2 regions of the Variovorax monticola genome follow, and region 2 is predicted to be linked to the other one. Evidence: predicted binding sites of a transcription regulator. Region 2 holds the regulator's gene; the other holds the start of a gene.
The links. Region 2 encodes HrcA, which represses chaperone genes, less so after heat shock. Its sites were predicted from a motif close to TTAGCACTCNNNNNNNNNGAGTGCTAA; they were not measured.
Positions count from the first base shown of each region.

Region 1: the regulator HrcA is predicted to act here: its motif matches at 3,847-3,873, upstream of groES (co-chaperone GroES).

Region 1 covers NZ_JBPJZP010000004.1:168,471-175,838, reverse strand. Annotated here, with positions in the region: gene ACSFA5_RS15480 (AraC family transcriptional regulator) at 1-159, shown strand, start outside; gene xylB (xylulokinase) at 189-1,658, shown strand; gene groL (chaperonin GroEL) at 1,731-3,383, opposite strand; gene groES (co-chaperone GroES) at 3,466-3,759, opposite strand; gene ACSFA5_RS15460 (GntR family transcriptional regulator) at 4,050-4,877, shown strand; gene ACSFA5_RS15455 (amino acid ABC transporter ATP-binding protein) at 4,911-5,648, opposite strand; gene ACSFA5_RS15450 (amino acid ABC transporter permease) at 5,626-6,315, opposite strand; gene ACSFA5_RS15445 (amino acid ABC transporter permease) at 6,315-6,983, opposite strand; gene ACSFA5_RS15440 (transporter substrate-binding domain-containing protein) at 6,999-7,368, opposite strand, start outside.
Region 2 covers NZ_JBPJZP010000008.1:390,750-398,117, reverse strand. Annotated here, with positions in the region: gene ACSFA5_RS28605 (YicC/YloC family endoribonuclease) at 1-263, shown strand, start outside; gene gmk (guanylate kinase) at 275-895, shown strand; gene rpoZ (DNA-directed RNA polymerase subunit omega) at 934-1,137, shown strand; gene ACSFA5_RS28590 (RelA/SpoT family protein) at 1,231-3,486, shown strand; gene greB (transcription elongation factor GreB) at 3,499-4,074, opposite strand; tRNA gene ACSFA5_RS28580 (tRNA-Arg) at 4,135-4,211, opposite strand; tRNA gene ACSFA5_RS28575 (tRNA-Arg) at 4,329-4,405, opposite strand; tRNA gene ACSFA5_RS28570 (tRNA-Ile) at 4,490-4,566, opposite strand; gene hrcA (heat-inducible transcriptional repressor HrcA) at 4,598-5,605, opposite strand; gene ACSFA5_RS28560 (NAD kinase) at 5,637-6,554, shown strand; gene recN (DNA repair protein RecN) at 6,556-7,368, shown strand, end outside.

The DNA of each region.
Region 1 (7,368 bases), on a different contig from region 2:
CTGATGCAGACCGACCACTATGTGACGGACATCTGCTACCAGGTGGGCTTCAACAACGTGGCCAACTTCAACCGCCGTTTTCTTGAAATCAAGGGCATGACGCCGAGCGAATTCAGGAAACAGGCCGACACGCGCTTCGGCAGCGGCGTCGCTTCCTGACACCTTCCCAACACTGCAGGGAGTTCATCTTGTACCTGGGACTCGACCTCGGCACGTCCGAGCTCAAGGCGCTGCTGCTCGCCGACGATCACCGCATCGTGGGCGTGGCGCGTGCGCCGCTCACTGTCGAACGGCCGCGACCGCTGTGGTCGGAGCAGGCGCCACAGCAGTGGTGGCAGGCGCTCGAGCAGGTGATGGCGGAGTTGAAGGCGTCGCATGGCGAGGCGATGTCGGCGGTGCGCGCCATCGGACTGTCGGGCCAGATGCACGGCGCCACGCTGGTCGACGCGGCGGGCGAGGTGCTGCGCCCGGCCATCCTGTGGAACGACGGGCGCAGCGGCGCGCAGTGCGAGGCGCTCACGCGCGCCGTGCCACGCCTGGGCGAGATCGCGGGCAACCTGGCGATGCCCGGGTTCACCGCGCCCAAGCTGATGTGGGTGCGTGAACACGAGCCCGAAATCTTTGCGCGCACGGCACGTGTGCTGCTGCCGAAAGACTGGCTGCGCTTCATGCTGAGCGGCGAGGCGGTCAGCGAGATGTCCGATGCGGCGGGCACGCTGTGGCTCGACGTGGGGGCGCGCGACTGGTCCGACGCGCTGCTGGCGGCCACGGGGCTCACGCGCGCGCACATGCCGCGGCTCGTCGAAGGCAGCGAGGTGTCGGCGCAGCTCAGGCCCGAGCTGGCGGCACGCTGGGGCGTGGGCAGTGGCGCCGTGCCGATTGCCGGCGGTGCCGGCGACAACGCCGCGAGCGCGGTCGGCATGGGGCTGGTGGAGCCGGGGCAGGGCTTCGTGTCGCTCGGTACGTCGGGCGTGGTGTTCGTGTCGACCGACCGCTTCCTGCCGAACCCCGCGCAGGCCATGCACGCCTTCTGCCATGCGCTGCCGAAGCGCTGGCACCAGATGTCGGTGATGCTCTCGGCCGCAAGCGCGGTGAGCTGGGCCGCGAAGACATTCAGGTTCGCCGACGAGGCCGCGCTGCTGGAGGCTGCGGCGCAGGTGCCGGTGTCGCAGCGTGTGCACTGTCCGCTGTTCCTGCCGTACCTTTCAGGGGAGCGCTCGCCGCACAACAACCCCGCTGCGCAGGGCGTGCTGTTCGGGCTGACGCATGCGCACGGGCCCGCGGAGATTGCCTATGCCGTGGTCGAGGGCGTGAGCTTCGGCCTGCGCGACGGCTTCGACACCCTGCGGCTGCCGCCCGACATGCCGCTGCGCGAAGTGGCGCTGGTGGGCGGCGGTGCGCGCAGCGTGTGGTGGGGCCAGTTGCTGGCCGACATCTTCCAGGTGCCGCTCACGCTCTATGCGGGCAGCGAGACGGGCGGAGCGCTGGGCGCGGCGCGTCTGGCGTGGCTGGCCGATGGTGGCCCCGTGGCCGAGGTGTGTACGTTGCCGCCTGTGAAGCAGCAGCTGGTGCCGTCGACCGCCGATGTGGATCTGCACAAGACGCGGCATGCGCGCTTCCAGGCGCTCTATGTGGCGCTGCGAGACCAGTTTCATTGACTGAGCCGGGCAATAAAAAAGGGCCGCTTGCGCGGCCCTTCTTGTCTTGGTGAGCAGAGCTCAGCCGGGAAATTACATTCCCATGCCGCCCATACCACCCATGCCGCCCATGTCGGGCATGCCGCCGCCGGCACCCGATTCGTCCTTCGGTGCGTCAGCGATCATGGCTTCGGTCGTCAGCAGCAGCGAGGACACCGAGGCGGCGTTCTGCAGTGCGGTGCGCGTGACCTTCGTCGGGTCCAGGATGCCCAGTTCGAGCATGTCGCCGTACGTGTCGTTCGCAGCGTTGAAGCCGTAGTTGCCCTTGCCGGCCAACACAGCGTTCACCACCACCGAGGCTTCGCCGCCGGCGTTGTTCACGATTTCGCGCAGGGGCGCTTCGATGGCCTTGAGCACCAGCTTGATGCCGGCTTCCTGGTCGGCGTTGTCGCCCTTGACCGAGTCGCCCACAGCTTGCTTGGCACGCAGCAGAGCCACGCCGCCGCCAGCCACGACGCCTTCTTCCACGGCAGCGCGGGTGGCGTGCAGTGCATCTTCGACGCGGGCCTTCTTTTCCTTCATTTCGACTTCGGTGGCAGCGCCGACCTTGATCACTGCAACGCCGCCGGCCAGCTTGGCCACGCGCTCTTGCAGCTTTTCACGGTCGTAGTCGCTGGTCGCTTCTTCGATCTGAACGCGCACTTGCTTCACGCGGGCTTCGATGTCACCGGCAGCGCCGGCGCCGTCGATGATGATCGTGTTTTCCTTGCCCACTTCGATGCGCTTGGCTTGACCCAGGTCGGCCAGCGTCACCTTTTCGAGCGTCAGGCCCACTTCTTCAGCGATGACCTTGCCGCCCGTCAGGATGGCGATGTCTTCCAGCATGGCCTTGCGGCGGTCGCCGAAGCCAGGAGCCTTGACAGCCACGACCTTCAGGATGCCGCGGATCGTGTTCACGACCAGCGTAGCCAGGGCTTCGCCTTCGACTTCTTCGGCAATGATCAGCAGCGGACGGCCAGCCTTGGCGACTTGCTCCAGCACCGGCAGCAGGTCACGGATGTTGCTGATCTTCTTGTCGAACAGCAGCACGAAGGGGTTGTCCAACAGCGCCGATTGCTTCTCGGGGTTGTTGATGAAGTAGGGCGACAGGTAGCCGCGGTCGAACTGCATGCCTTCGACGACGTCGAGTTCGCTGTCCAGCGACTTGCCGTCTTCCACGGTGATCACGCCTTCCTTGCCGACCTTGTCCATCGCGTCAGCGATGAGCTTGCCGATGGTTTCGTCGCTGTTGGCCGAGATGGAGCCGACTTGCGCGATTTCCTTGGAGGTGGTGGTGGGCTTGGAAGCCTTCTTCAGCTCGGCGACCAGGGCCGTGACAGCCTTGTCGATGCCGCGCTTCAGGTCCATCGGGTTCATGCCGGCAGCCACCAGCTTGAAACCTTCGCGAACGATGGCTTGTGCCAGCACGGTCGCGGTGGTGGTGCCGTCACCGGCGTTGTCCGAAGTCTTGGAGGCCACTTCCTTCACGAGCTGGGCGCCCATGTTCTGGAGCTTGTCCTTGAGTTCGATTTCCTTGGCCACGGACACACCGTCCTTGGTCACGGTGGGGGCGCCGAACGAGCGTTCGAGCACCACGTTGCGACCCTTGGGGCCCAGGGTGACCTTGACTGCGTTGGCCAGGATGTTCACACCCTCGACCATGCGTGCGCGGGCTTCACCGCCGAAGACTACGTCTTTTGCTGCCATGTTTGTTTACTCCAGAAATTGAATCTAATCAGTGGGGGACAGAGCAATCCGCGCTTCGCGTCGGCTTGGTCTGTCCCGCAAATCACTTGGCTTCGACGACTGCGAACAGGTCGTCTTCCTTCATCACGAGCAGTTCGTCGCCGTCGACCTTGACGGTCTGGCCGCTGTACTTGCCGAACAGGACGCGGTCGCCGACCTTGACGGTCAGTGCGGTCAGTTCGCCCTTGTCGGTGCGCTTGCCCGGGCCCACGGCCAGGACTTCGCCCTGATCGGGCTTTTCGGCGGCTGCGTCGGGGATGACGATGCCGGAGGCGGTCTTGGTTTCGCTGTCAACACGCTTGACGATCACGCGATCGGCCAAAGGACGAAGTTTCATTGCATCTCCTGATATGGATAAGAAACGGGTTTGTGGTCGGGCGCCGGACGAGGCCCGGGTGCCCATTCGACTGGCATCGAGTGGCTGTTAGCACTCGTCGGCAGCGAGTGCTAATGATAAGGGCATTCGGTGACGTTTCAAGGGCAGGAGGTTCGGGGCGGTGCATTCCCGGGCCGGTTGCGCGGCGCCGGACCCGCCTTTTTTTGCGGCCGACCGAAGCTCGCGGACGCTGCAATGCCTGACGTATGCTGTGGCATCGTTCGATTGCACACAGTTTGTAGACAAATCATATGAAACCCAAAGCCCCGACCAAGCCGGCGCCGCGCGCCAAGCCCGGCAAGACCGCAGCACCGGTCAAGGCCTCGGGCGCCCGCAAGCCCGGGCAGGCCATGGCCAGGACCGGGCCCCGCACGCCTGCCGGGCCCGCCGAGTCCGCGCCGGCCGATGCGGCCGATGCGTCCGGTGAAGCCTCGACGAACCTGACCGATCGGGCCTACGCCGTCGTGAGGCGGCTCATTCTGCAGCGCGAGTTGACCGGCGGCGAAGTGCTGGTGGAAGGGCGCCTGGCCGAGCGGCTGCAGATGTCGCGCACGCCCTTGCGCGAGGCCCTGCTCCGGCTCGAGGGCGAAGGCCTGCTGGTGCGTGCCAACGCGCGCTCCTATGCGGTGCGGCGCATCACCGCGTCGCATTATTTCCAGTGCCTGCAGGTGCGCGAACGGCTGGAGTCGCAGGCCGTGTCGCTCGCCATGGGGCATGTGCCCGCGGAACTGGTGCAGCGCTTGCGCAGCGACATCCTGTCGCTGGATTCGAGCCAGCAGGGCTCGAGCCACTGGCGCGCCGACGACGAGATCCACGGCCTGTTCGCGCGGGCCTCCGGCAATGCCATGCTGGCCGAGACGATCGCCCACCTGCGCGTGCTGTGCCGCCTGTTCGAGGTGGTCGACCCGTTCAACCGCATCGAGGACGACAGGGCCGAGCACCTGGCCATCCTGGACGCCTACATCGCTGGCAATGCGACAGCGGCCGAAGAGGCGGTCGTTGCCCACCTGCGCCACCTGGCGCGCTACACGCTATCGAGGCTCAGCAACGGGCTGGTCACCGACTTCCCGCCGCACTAGCAGCGCGGGCGCGCGCGGTACGCGACCACCCTTTCAGTGCCGCAGGATCTTGCCGACGAAATCGCGGGTGCGGGCCTCGCGGGGCGCGTCGAAGATCTGCCGGGGGTCGCCGACCTCGACCACGTGCCCGTCGGCCATGAAGACGACCTTGCTCGACACCTCGCGCACGAAGCCCATCTCGTGCGAGACGATGAACATCGTCATTCCCTCGGCGGCCAGGAGCCGCACTGTGTCGAGCACCTCGTTGACCAACTCGGGGTCGAGCGCGGCCGTGACCTCGTCCAGCAGCAGGATGCCCGGCTGCAGCGCCAGCGCGCGCGCGATGGCCACGCGCTGCTGCTGGCCGCCCGACAGCTGGTCGGGGTAGGACTTCAGCTTGGCCCCCATGCCCACCTTCTCGAGCAGTTGGACCGCATAGTCCTCGACCTGCTTGCGCGGACGCCCCTTGACCTTGATGGGCGCGACCGTCACGTTGTCGAGCACCGTCATGTTCTGGAACAGGTTGTACTGCTGGAACACGATGGCCATCTGCGAGCGCACGCGGCGCAGCTGCTCGCGGTCGTTGTAGTCCAGGGCCTGGCCGTCGATGCGCACCTGGCCCTCGATGGGCGGCAGCAGGCCCATCAGCACGCGCAGCAAGGTGCTCTTGCCCGAGCCCGACGGCCCGATGAGGCTGACGATCTCGCCCTTGTCCACCGACAGGTTGATGCGCTCGAGTACGGTGTGCGCGCCGTAGTTGGCCTTGAGGTCAACGATTTCGAGTTGGGGCAAGTTTTTTCTCCAGGTATTTGCCGAACCGGGCCAGCGGGTAGGACAGCATGAAATAAAGCGCCAGCACCGTGCCGTAGACCAGCGTGGCCGAGAAGCCCTTGTTGTTCATCGTCTTGCCGGCGAAGGCCAGCTCGACCACGCCGATCTGCGAGGCCAGCGCGGTGTCCTTGATGAAGAGCACGAAGAAGCCGAACACCGGCGGAAGAATGATCTTCCAGGCCTGCGGCACGATCACCAGGCGCAGCGTCTGCAGGTAGCTGAAGTTCATGGCCGCCGCCGCGTCCCACTGGTTGCGGTGCACCGACTCGAGCCCGCTGCGCACGATCTCGGCAATGAAGGCGGTGGCGATCAGGCACACGCTGATCAGGGCCACCGTGAACATGGCGAGGTCGGCGTGCAGGCCCTGGAAGATGAAGAACACCAGCATCAGCGTGACCAGGAACGGAATGCGCCTGAACAGTTCGATGAAGGCCGTGGCCGCAACGCGCAGCGGCACGCCGGCGGGCCGGTCGCCCAGCCGCACCGCCGCGAGCACGAAGCCCAGCGAGAAACCGACGATGCAGCCGATGGCGGAGAGCGCGAAGGTCACGCCCAGCGCCTTCGCGAAGAACAGCAGGTTGTAGTAGCTGAAGAAGCGAGGCAGCTCCTGCAGGATCTGGTCGAGCATCAGAACCACCTCATCTTGGCGCGGAAGAAGCGCTTGCCCACGAAGGCCAGCGACAGCGTGGCGATCAGCGTGATCACGAGGTAGAGCACCGCCGCCACGGAGAACACCTCGATCGAGCGGAAGGTCTCGGCGTTGATGTTGTAGGCCCGCCCCGTGAGTTCCTCGACGCCGAAGATGGCCGCCATCGAGGTGCCCAGGGTCATCAGGATGTACTGGTTGGACAGCGGCGGAAACAGCACCCGCACGATGTGCGGCAGGATCACGTAGCGAATGGTCTGGATGCGCGAGAAGCCCAGCGTCTCGGCGGCCTCCAGTTCGGGCAGGCGCACCGATTCGAAGCCCGCGCGCTGGATTTCGGTCAGGTACGCACCGGCATTGAGCGTCATGCCGATCAGCACCGCCTGGTAGGGCGACAGCAGGATGCCCGCGTCGGGCAGCGCGAAGAAGATGAAGAAGATCTGGATGAGCTGCGGCGTGTTGGTGAAGAACACCACGTACGCGCCGACGATGCGGCGCGCCCATCGCGGGCCGTAGGCGCGCACCGAGGCGCCGCCCAGGCCGATCAGCATGCCGAGCGCGAACGCGAGGAACGCGATCTGCAGGCTCAGCCAGGCGCCGCCGACCAGGTAGGGCAGGCGCTCCAGCACCGATGAATAGTCGAACTGCATGCGCCCCCTGCGTCCTTACTTGTAGCTTGGCGCGGTGCGCGGGTCGTGCAGCATCGGGCCGCCGAACCACTTCTTCCAGCGTTCGTCCACATAGCCGCTCTTGTGCATTTCCTTGATGGCGCCGGTGAGCTTCTCGCGCAGCGCGTCGTTGCCCTTCTGCACGCCGATGCCGCAGAAGTAGACCTCGATGGGTGCGTCCACGATGCGCCAGTCGATCTTGTGCCTGGCGGTGTGCTCGGTCATGAAGTCCATCACGTCGATCATCGCGTCGGCGCGGCCCTGGGCGATGGCACGCACCGCGTCGGGGTAGTTGTCCAGCAGCAGCAACTGCGCCTTGGGCAGCTTTTCCTGCACCAGCTTCACGGGCGTGGCGCCGCGCACCTCG
Region 2 (7,368 bases):
CGCTGACCGAGGCCACCGCCTTCGCGATCCGCATCGACGTGGCCGAAGAGCTCACCCGGCTGAACTCGCACCTCGACGAGATCGAGCGGCTGCTCAAGAAGGGCGGCGAGATCGGCAAGCGCCTGGACTTCCTGATCCAGGAGCTGCACCGCGAGGCCAATACCCTGGGCTCGAAGTCGGCCGCGCTGGAACTCACGCGCATCGGCGTGGACATGAAGGTGCTGATCGAGCAGATGCGCGAACAGGTGCAGAACATCGAATGACGAGCGAAAGAATGGACTACCCCGGCAATATCTTCGTGGTCGCGGCGCCCAGCGGCGCCGGCAAGTCGAGCCTGGTCAAGGCGCTCATGGAGCTCGATTCGGCCGTCCAGCCCTCGGTTTCCCACACGACCCGGTCGCCACGCGGCCAGGAAAAGCACGGCCGCGAGTACTTCTTTGCCTCGCCGTCGGAGTTCGACGCGATGATCGTGGCGGACGGTTTCGTGGAATGGGCCCATGTGCACGGTCACAAGTACGGCACGTCGAAGAAAGCCATCGAGGAGCGGATCGCCCAGGGGGCGGACGTCATCCTCGAAATCGACTTCCAGGGTGCGCTGCAGATCCGCAAGACCTTTTCCAACGCGGTGATGATCTTCATCCTGCCGCCCAGCTGGGAAGAACTGCGTTCGCGGCTCGAGCGGCGCGGCGAAGACAGCGCCTCGGTGATCGAGCTGCGCCTGAAAAACGCCGCCGAAGAGATGGCGCGGGCGGGGGAATTCGACTTCGTTATAATCAACGAGTTATTTGAGCGCGCGCTCTTCGATCTCAAGGCGATCGTCCACGCTCAGCGGCTTCGGTACTCCGCACAGCGCCGTGCGCGCGCCGACACATTCGCCGCACTGAACATCCCCTGATATCCGAGCCCTCGCTCACCGACAGAAAGATTCTCATCATGGCCCGCATCACCGTCGAAGATTGTCTCGTCCACATCCCGAACCGCTTTCAGCTCGTTCTGGCCGCGACCTACCGCGCGCGCATGCTGAGCCAGGGCCACGCACCCAAGATCGAGAGCAAGAACAAGCCCGCCGTGACCGCCCTGCGCGAAATCGCCGAAGGCAAGATCGGCCTCGAAATGCTCAAGAAGGTGCCGGGCTGATCTGACGCAGCCCTGCAACGAAAAGGCACCGCGAAGCGGTGCTTTTTTTATGCCCGGACGCGTCCATACAGTGGTCACGCTAAAGTGATAGACATGAGCGCGGTTGCCAAACATCAGTCCCAAGCCCCCAAGGGCCCGCCGAAGCCGAGCCCGGCGGCGCTGAATGCGGCGGCCGCAAGCTTTGCCGCATTGACGGCACGCCTCGACTACCTGAGCCCCGAGGACACCGAGCTGGTGCGGCGCGCATACCGCTTTGCCGACGAGGCCCACCTCGGCCAACTGCGCAACAGCGGCGAGCCGTACATCACCCACCCGATCGCCGTGGCGGCGCAATGCGCTGAATGGAAGCTCGACGCGCAGGCTCTGATGGCCGCCCTGCTCCATGACGCCATCGAAGATTGCGGCGTCACCAAGCCTGAACTCATCGAACGCTTCGGCGCCCCGGTTGCAGAGCTGGTCGACGGGCTGACCAAGCTCGACAAGCTGCAGTTCAACACGCGCGAGGAAAACCAGGCCGAGTCTTTCCGCAAGATGCTGCTGGCCATGGCGCGCGATGTGCGCGTCATTTTGGTCAAGCTGGCGGACCGCACGCACAACATGCGCACGCTGGCCGACGCGCCGCGTGAAAAGTGGGCGCGCATCTCGCGCGAAACGCTCGAAATCTATGCGCCCATCGCGCACCGCCTCGGGCTGAACCAGACCTACCGCGAACTGCAGGAGCTGTCGTTCCGGCACATGAAGCCCTGGCGCTACGCCACGCTGTCCAAGGCCGTGGCCAAGGCACGCGGTCGCCGCCGCGACCTGATCCAGAAGGTGCAGCGCGAGGTCGAGACCGCCTTCGCGTCCGCCGGCATGACGCTGAGGATCGCGGGGCGCGAAAAAACGCTGTATTCGATCTACCGCAAGATGGAAGAAAAACACCTGAGCTTCGCCCAGGTGACCGACATCTACGGCTTTCGCCTGATCGTGCCGAACGTGATCGCCTGCTATACCGGCCTGGGCATCCTGCACCAGATGTACAAGCCGCTGCCGGGCAAGTTCAAGGACCACATCGCGATCGCCAAGCTCAACGGCTACCAGTCGCTGCACACCACGCTGGTGGGCCCGGCCGGCGTGAGCGTCGAGTTCCAGCTGCGAACCGAGGCGATGCACGTGGTGGCCGAATCCGGCGTGGCGGCGCACTGGCTGTACAAGGCGGCCGAACCCAATGCGGCCAGCAACGACCGGCTGGGCACCAAGTGGCTGCAGTCGCTGCTCGACATCCAGGACGAAACGCGCGACGCCGCGGAGTTCTGGGACCACGTCAAGGTCGACCTGTTTCCGGATGCGGTCTACGTGTTCACGCCGAAGAGCCAGATCATGGCGCTGCCCCGCGGTGCCACGGTGGTCGACTTCGCGTACGCCATTCACAGCAACATCGGCGACCACACGTCGGCTGCGCGCATCAACGGCGACCAGGTGCCGCTGCGCACCGAGCTCAAGAACGGCGACGTGGTCGAAGTGATCACGGCGCCGGTGTCGACGCCCAATCCGGCCTGGCTCGGGTTCGTGCGAACCGGTCGGGCGCGCTCCAAGATCCGTCATTACCTGAAGACCCTGGCACACACCGAGTCCGAAGGCCTGGGTGAAAAGCTGCTGGCCCAGGCGCTGCGCGCTGAAGGGTTGAGCAAGCTGCCGGAGAACGACGACGAACACCAGCCACTGTGGGAAAAGCTGCTGCGCTTCACCGGCAACCGCACCCGCTCCGAACTGCTGACCGACATCGGCCTTGGCAAACGCATCGCCAGCATCGTCGCGAAGCGGCTGGTCTCCATGCTCTCCGAACTGGGCGAGCGGCCCGACGCCCTGCTGCTGAGCCGCGAGCGCTTCATCTCGCACGAGACCGTGTCCCAGGGCGCTGTCACGCTCGACGGCAGCGAGAACTCATCGGTGCGTTTCGCGCTGTGCTGCCGTCCCATTCCCGGAGACCAGATCGTCGGCTACCTCGGGCATGGCGAAGGCCTGGTGGTGCACACCGACGACTGCGGCGTCGGCCAGCGGCTGCGCCACAAGGACAGCGAACGCTTCTTCGCAGTCGAGTGGGCGGACGAGCCCACGCGCCCCTTCGAAACCGGCGTGGTCATCACCGTGCGCAACGACAAGGGTGTGCTGGCGCGGGTCGCGGCCACGCTGGCCGATGCGGAAGCCGACATCACGCACGTGGAAATGGCCGACGAGACACCGCAGGATTCGACCGACCTGCGTTTCGTGATTGCCGTGCGCGACCGCGCGCACCTGGACGCCGTGCTGCGCTCAGCGCGCCGGACCGCGTCGGTGCTGACGGCGTCCCGGACTGTTCCCGCGCCCTGAGACCTGCGGTTTCTAGGCCGCGGCCGGGCGTGGCGCGGGATAACTCACTGAAAGAATTTCGATCTCGTGCGCGCCGCCCGGCGTGACGAGCTTGACCACATCGCCCTCGCGCGACTTGAGCAGCACCCGCGCGATCGGGGAAATCCAGCTGACCTGAGCGTTCGCGCTCTCCGCCTCGTCGATCCCGAGGATGGTGACACTGCGTTCCTCGCCCGTCTCGTCCACATAGCGGACCGTGGCACCGAAGAAGACCTGATCACGGCCATGGTGCACCGACGGATCGGTGATCTCGGCGACCTCGAGGCGCTTGGTGAGAAAGCGGACGCGGCGGTCGATTTCGCGCAGGCGCTTCTTCCCGTAGAGATAGTCGCCGTTCTCGGAACGGTCGCCGTTCTTGGCGGCCCAGTGCACCGTCTCGACGATTTTCGGGCGCTCCTCGTCCATCAGGTGCAGCAGTTCGTCGCGCAGTCGCGCGTAGCCGTGGGGGGTGATGTAGTTCTTGCTGCCCGCGGGCAGCGGCGGCAAAACGCCACCGGCGCCGTCATCGTCTCCGTCGGAATCCGTTTCCTTGGTGAATGCCTTGCTCAACGCAAAATCCTCCAAAAAGAAAAAAGCCCGGAAGACGAATCTTCCGGGCTTTTCATGTAGTGGTGCGGCTGGCAGGAATTGAACCCACGACCCCTTGGTTCGTAGCCAAGTACTCTATCCAACTGAGCTACAGCCGCACAGCTTGCAATTATAGCCCGCTTTTCTCGACCTTTTTGACTCTGCTTAGCCGGATACACGCAGGCTTCACAAAAGAAAAATGCCCGGGAGACGAATCTTCCGGGCATTTTCAGAGTTGGTGCGGCTGGCAGGAATTGAACCCACGACCCCTTGGTTCGTAGCCAAGTACTCTATCCAACTGAGCTACAGCCGCTAAGCCTTCGATTATATCCCGTTTCGTAGAGCATTCCCGCAGCGAAGCGGAAACGTTGCCAAAACCTGATGCAAAAAGAGGCGGTGGTAGGCCGTGATGGGCTTGAACCATCGACCAACGGATTATGAGTCCGCTGCTCTAACCAGCTGAGCTAACGGCCCACGCGGCCCGATTCTATTCGCGGCGCGCGGCCTACTTGCGATGGCTCAACGCGTTGGTCACCAGGCGCGACGTGATGTCGACGATCTGGATCATGCGTTCATAAGGCATGCGCGTCGGCCCGATCACGCCCAGCGTGCCTACGACCTGCCCGTCGACCTCGTAATTGGCGCTCACGATGGACAGCTCTTCGAACGGCACCACCTGGCTTTCGCCGCCGATGAAGATGCGCACGCCTTCGGCCTTGCTCGACACGTCGAGCAGCCGCATGAGCTGGGCCTTCTGCTCGAAAAGCTCGAAAGCGCGGCGCAGCTGGCCCATGTCGCTGGAGAAGTCGCTCACCGCGAGCAGGTTGCGCTCGCCGGAAATCACGACGTCGTCTTCCTGCGCTTCGGTCAGCACTTCGGAGCTGACCTGCACCGCCGCCTGCATCAAGGCGGCAATCTCGCCGCGCAGCGTTTCGATCTCGGACTGAAGCTTGTCGCGCACCTGCTCGATGGTCAGGCCCGCATAGTGCGCATTGATGTAATTCGAGGCTTCGACCAGTTGCGACTGCGAATAGTCGGCCTCCGGGAAGATCACCCGGTTCTGCACGTCGCCGTCGGGCGAGACGATGATCACCAGCAGCCGCTTTTCGGAAAGGCGCAGAAACTCGATCTGCTTGAACACCGAGGCACGCCGCGGCGCCATCACCACGCCCACGAACTGCGACATGTTCGACAGCAGGTTGGCTGCGTTGGCAATCACCTTCTGTGGCTGGTCGGGCGCGAGGCTCGGCGCGGTCATGTGCTCGCGCTGGGCAGTCAGCATGGTGTCGACGAACAGGCGGTAGCCGCGGTGCGTCGGGATGCGGCCCGACGAGGTGTGCGGGCTGGCAATCAGCCCCAACCCCTCGAGGTCGGACATGACGTTGCGGATGGTCGCGGGCGACAGGTCCAGCCCCGCCGAACGCGACAGCGTGCGTGACCCGACGGGTTGCCCGTCGGCAATGTAGCGCTCGACGAGCGTCTTGAGCAGCAACTTGGCACGGTCGTCCAGCATTGCAAGATTTTAGTGTTGTAATTTGTGAGATATGACCTCTCGCTTCCGTTACGTCGCCCTGATCGGCAAATACCAGGCTTCCGGCGCCCGAGCGCAGGCGGACGCCCGCGACGGGGTGATGGAAGACATTGGCACGTTCCTGGAATCGCAGGGCTGCACGGTTTTCGTCGAACGCTCGACCTGCGAAGAGGAAGATCAAGACGAAGGCGCCCCGACGCATCCGCGCTACGAAGCCCTGTCGGTCGAGGAAATCGGCCAGCGCTGCGACCTCGGCCTGGTGGTCGGCGGCGACGGCACCATGCTCGGCATCGGCCGGCAGCTCGCGAGCTACGGCATTCCTTTGATCGGCATCAACCGGGGGCGCCTCGGCTTCATCACCGACATTCCGCTGGACAACTACCAGGCCACGCTGATTCCCATGCTGGCCGGCGAATACGAGGAAGACCACCGCAGCCTGATCCACGCGCGCGTCATGCGCGACGGCGTCTCGGTGTTCGACGCGCTCGCCATGAACGACGTGGTGGTCAACCGCGGCGCCACCTCCGGCATGGTCGAGTTGCGCGTGTCCGTCGGGCGGCACTTCGTGGCCAACCAGCGCGCCGACGGGCTGATCATCGCGACGCCCACGGGCTCGACGGCCTATGCGCTGTCGGCCGGCGGCCCGCTGCTGCATCCGGCGGTGCCGGGCTGGGTGCTGGTGCCCATTGCGCCGCACACGCTGTCGAACCGCCCCGTGCTGCTGCCCGATGCAGACGAGATCGTGATCGAGCTGGTCGGCGGGCGCGACGCCAGTGCCAATTTCGACATGCAGTCGCTGGCCTCGCTCGCCATCGGCGACCGCGTGGTGGTGCGCCGCTCCGACTTCCGCGTGCGCTTCCTGCATCCGCGCGGCTGGAGCTATTTCGATACCTTGCGCAAGAAACTTCACTGGAACGAAGGGGGCTCCTGACATGGCGCTGCGACGCATCGCACTGCGCGACTTCGTGATCGTGCGATCACTCGAACTCGACCTGTCTGGCGGCTTCACGGTCTTGACCGGTGAAACCGGTGCGGGCAAATCCATCCTGATCGACGCACTGCAACTGGCGCTGGGCAACCGCGCCGACGCCGGTGCGGTGCGCGAAGGTGCCGAGCGGCTCGACGTGAGCGCGGAGTTCGACGCCGACCCGGCCATGGACACATGGCTCGACAAAGGCGGCTTCGAAGCCGGCGACGCCCTGCTGCTGCGCCGTACCGTCGATCTGCAAGGCCGCAGCCGCGGCTGGATCAACGGCAGTCCGGCCACGGCCACGCAACTTCGCGAGCTTGGCGACCACCTGCTCGACATCCACGGCCAGCACGCCTGGCAGAGCCTGACACGGCCCGAGGCCGTGCGTGGCCTGCTCGATGCCTATGCGGGCGTGCGTACCGACGCGCTCGACGCCGCATGGCACGGCTGGCGGCAGGCGCTTTCGTCGCTCCAGCACGCGCGCTCGGCGCAAGACTCGCTGCAGCGCGAACGCGAGCGGCTTCAGTGGCAGATTTCCGAAGTCGCCAAGCTCGCGCCCGGCGCCGACGAATGGGAAGAGCTGTCGACCAACCACTCGCGCATCTCCAACGCGCAGGCCTTGATCGATGCGGCCCAGGGTGCCAGCCAGGCGCTGGAAGACGACGACCACGGCGCGCTCGCCGCGCTCACGCGCGCGGCGACTCTGCTGCAGAACTGCGAACACATCGAGCCCGAGTTCCGCAACCTGGGCGAAGTGCTGGCCTCCTGCGTGGCA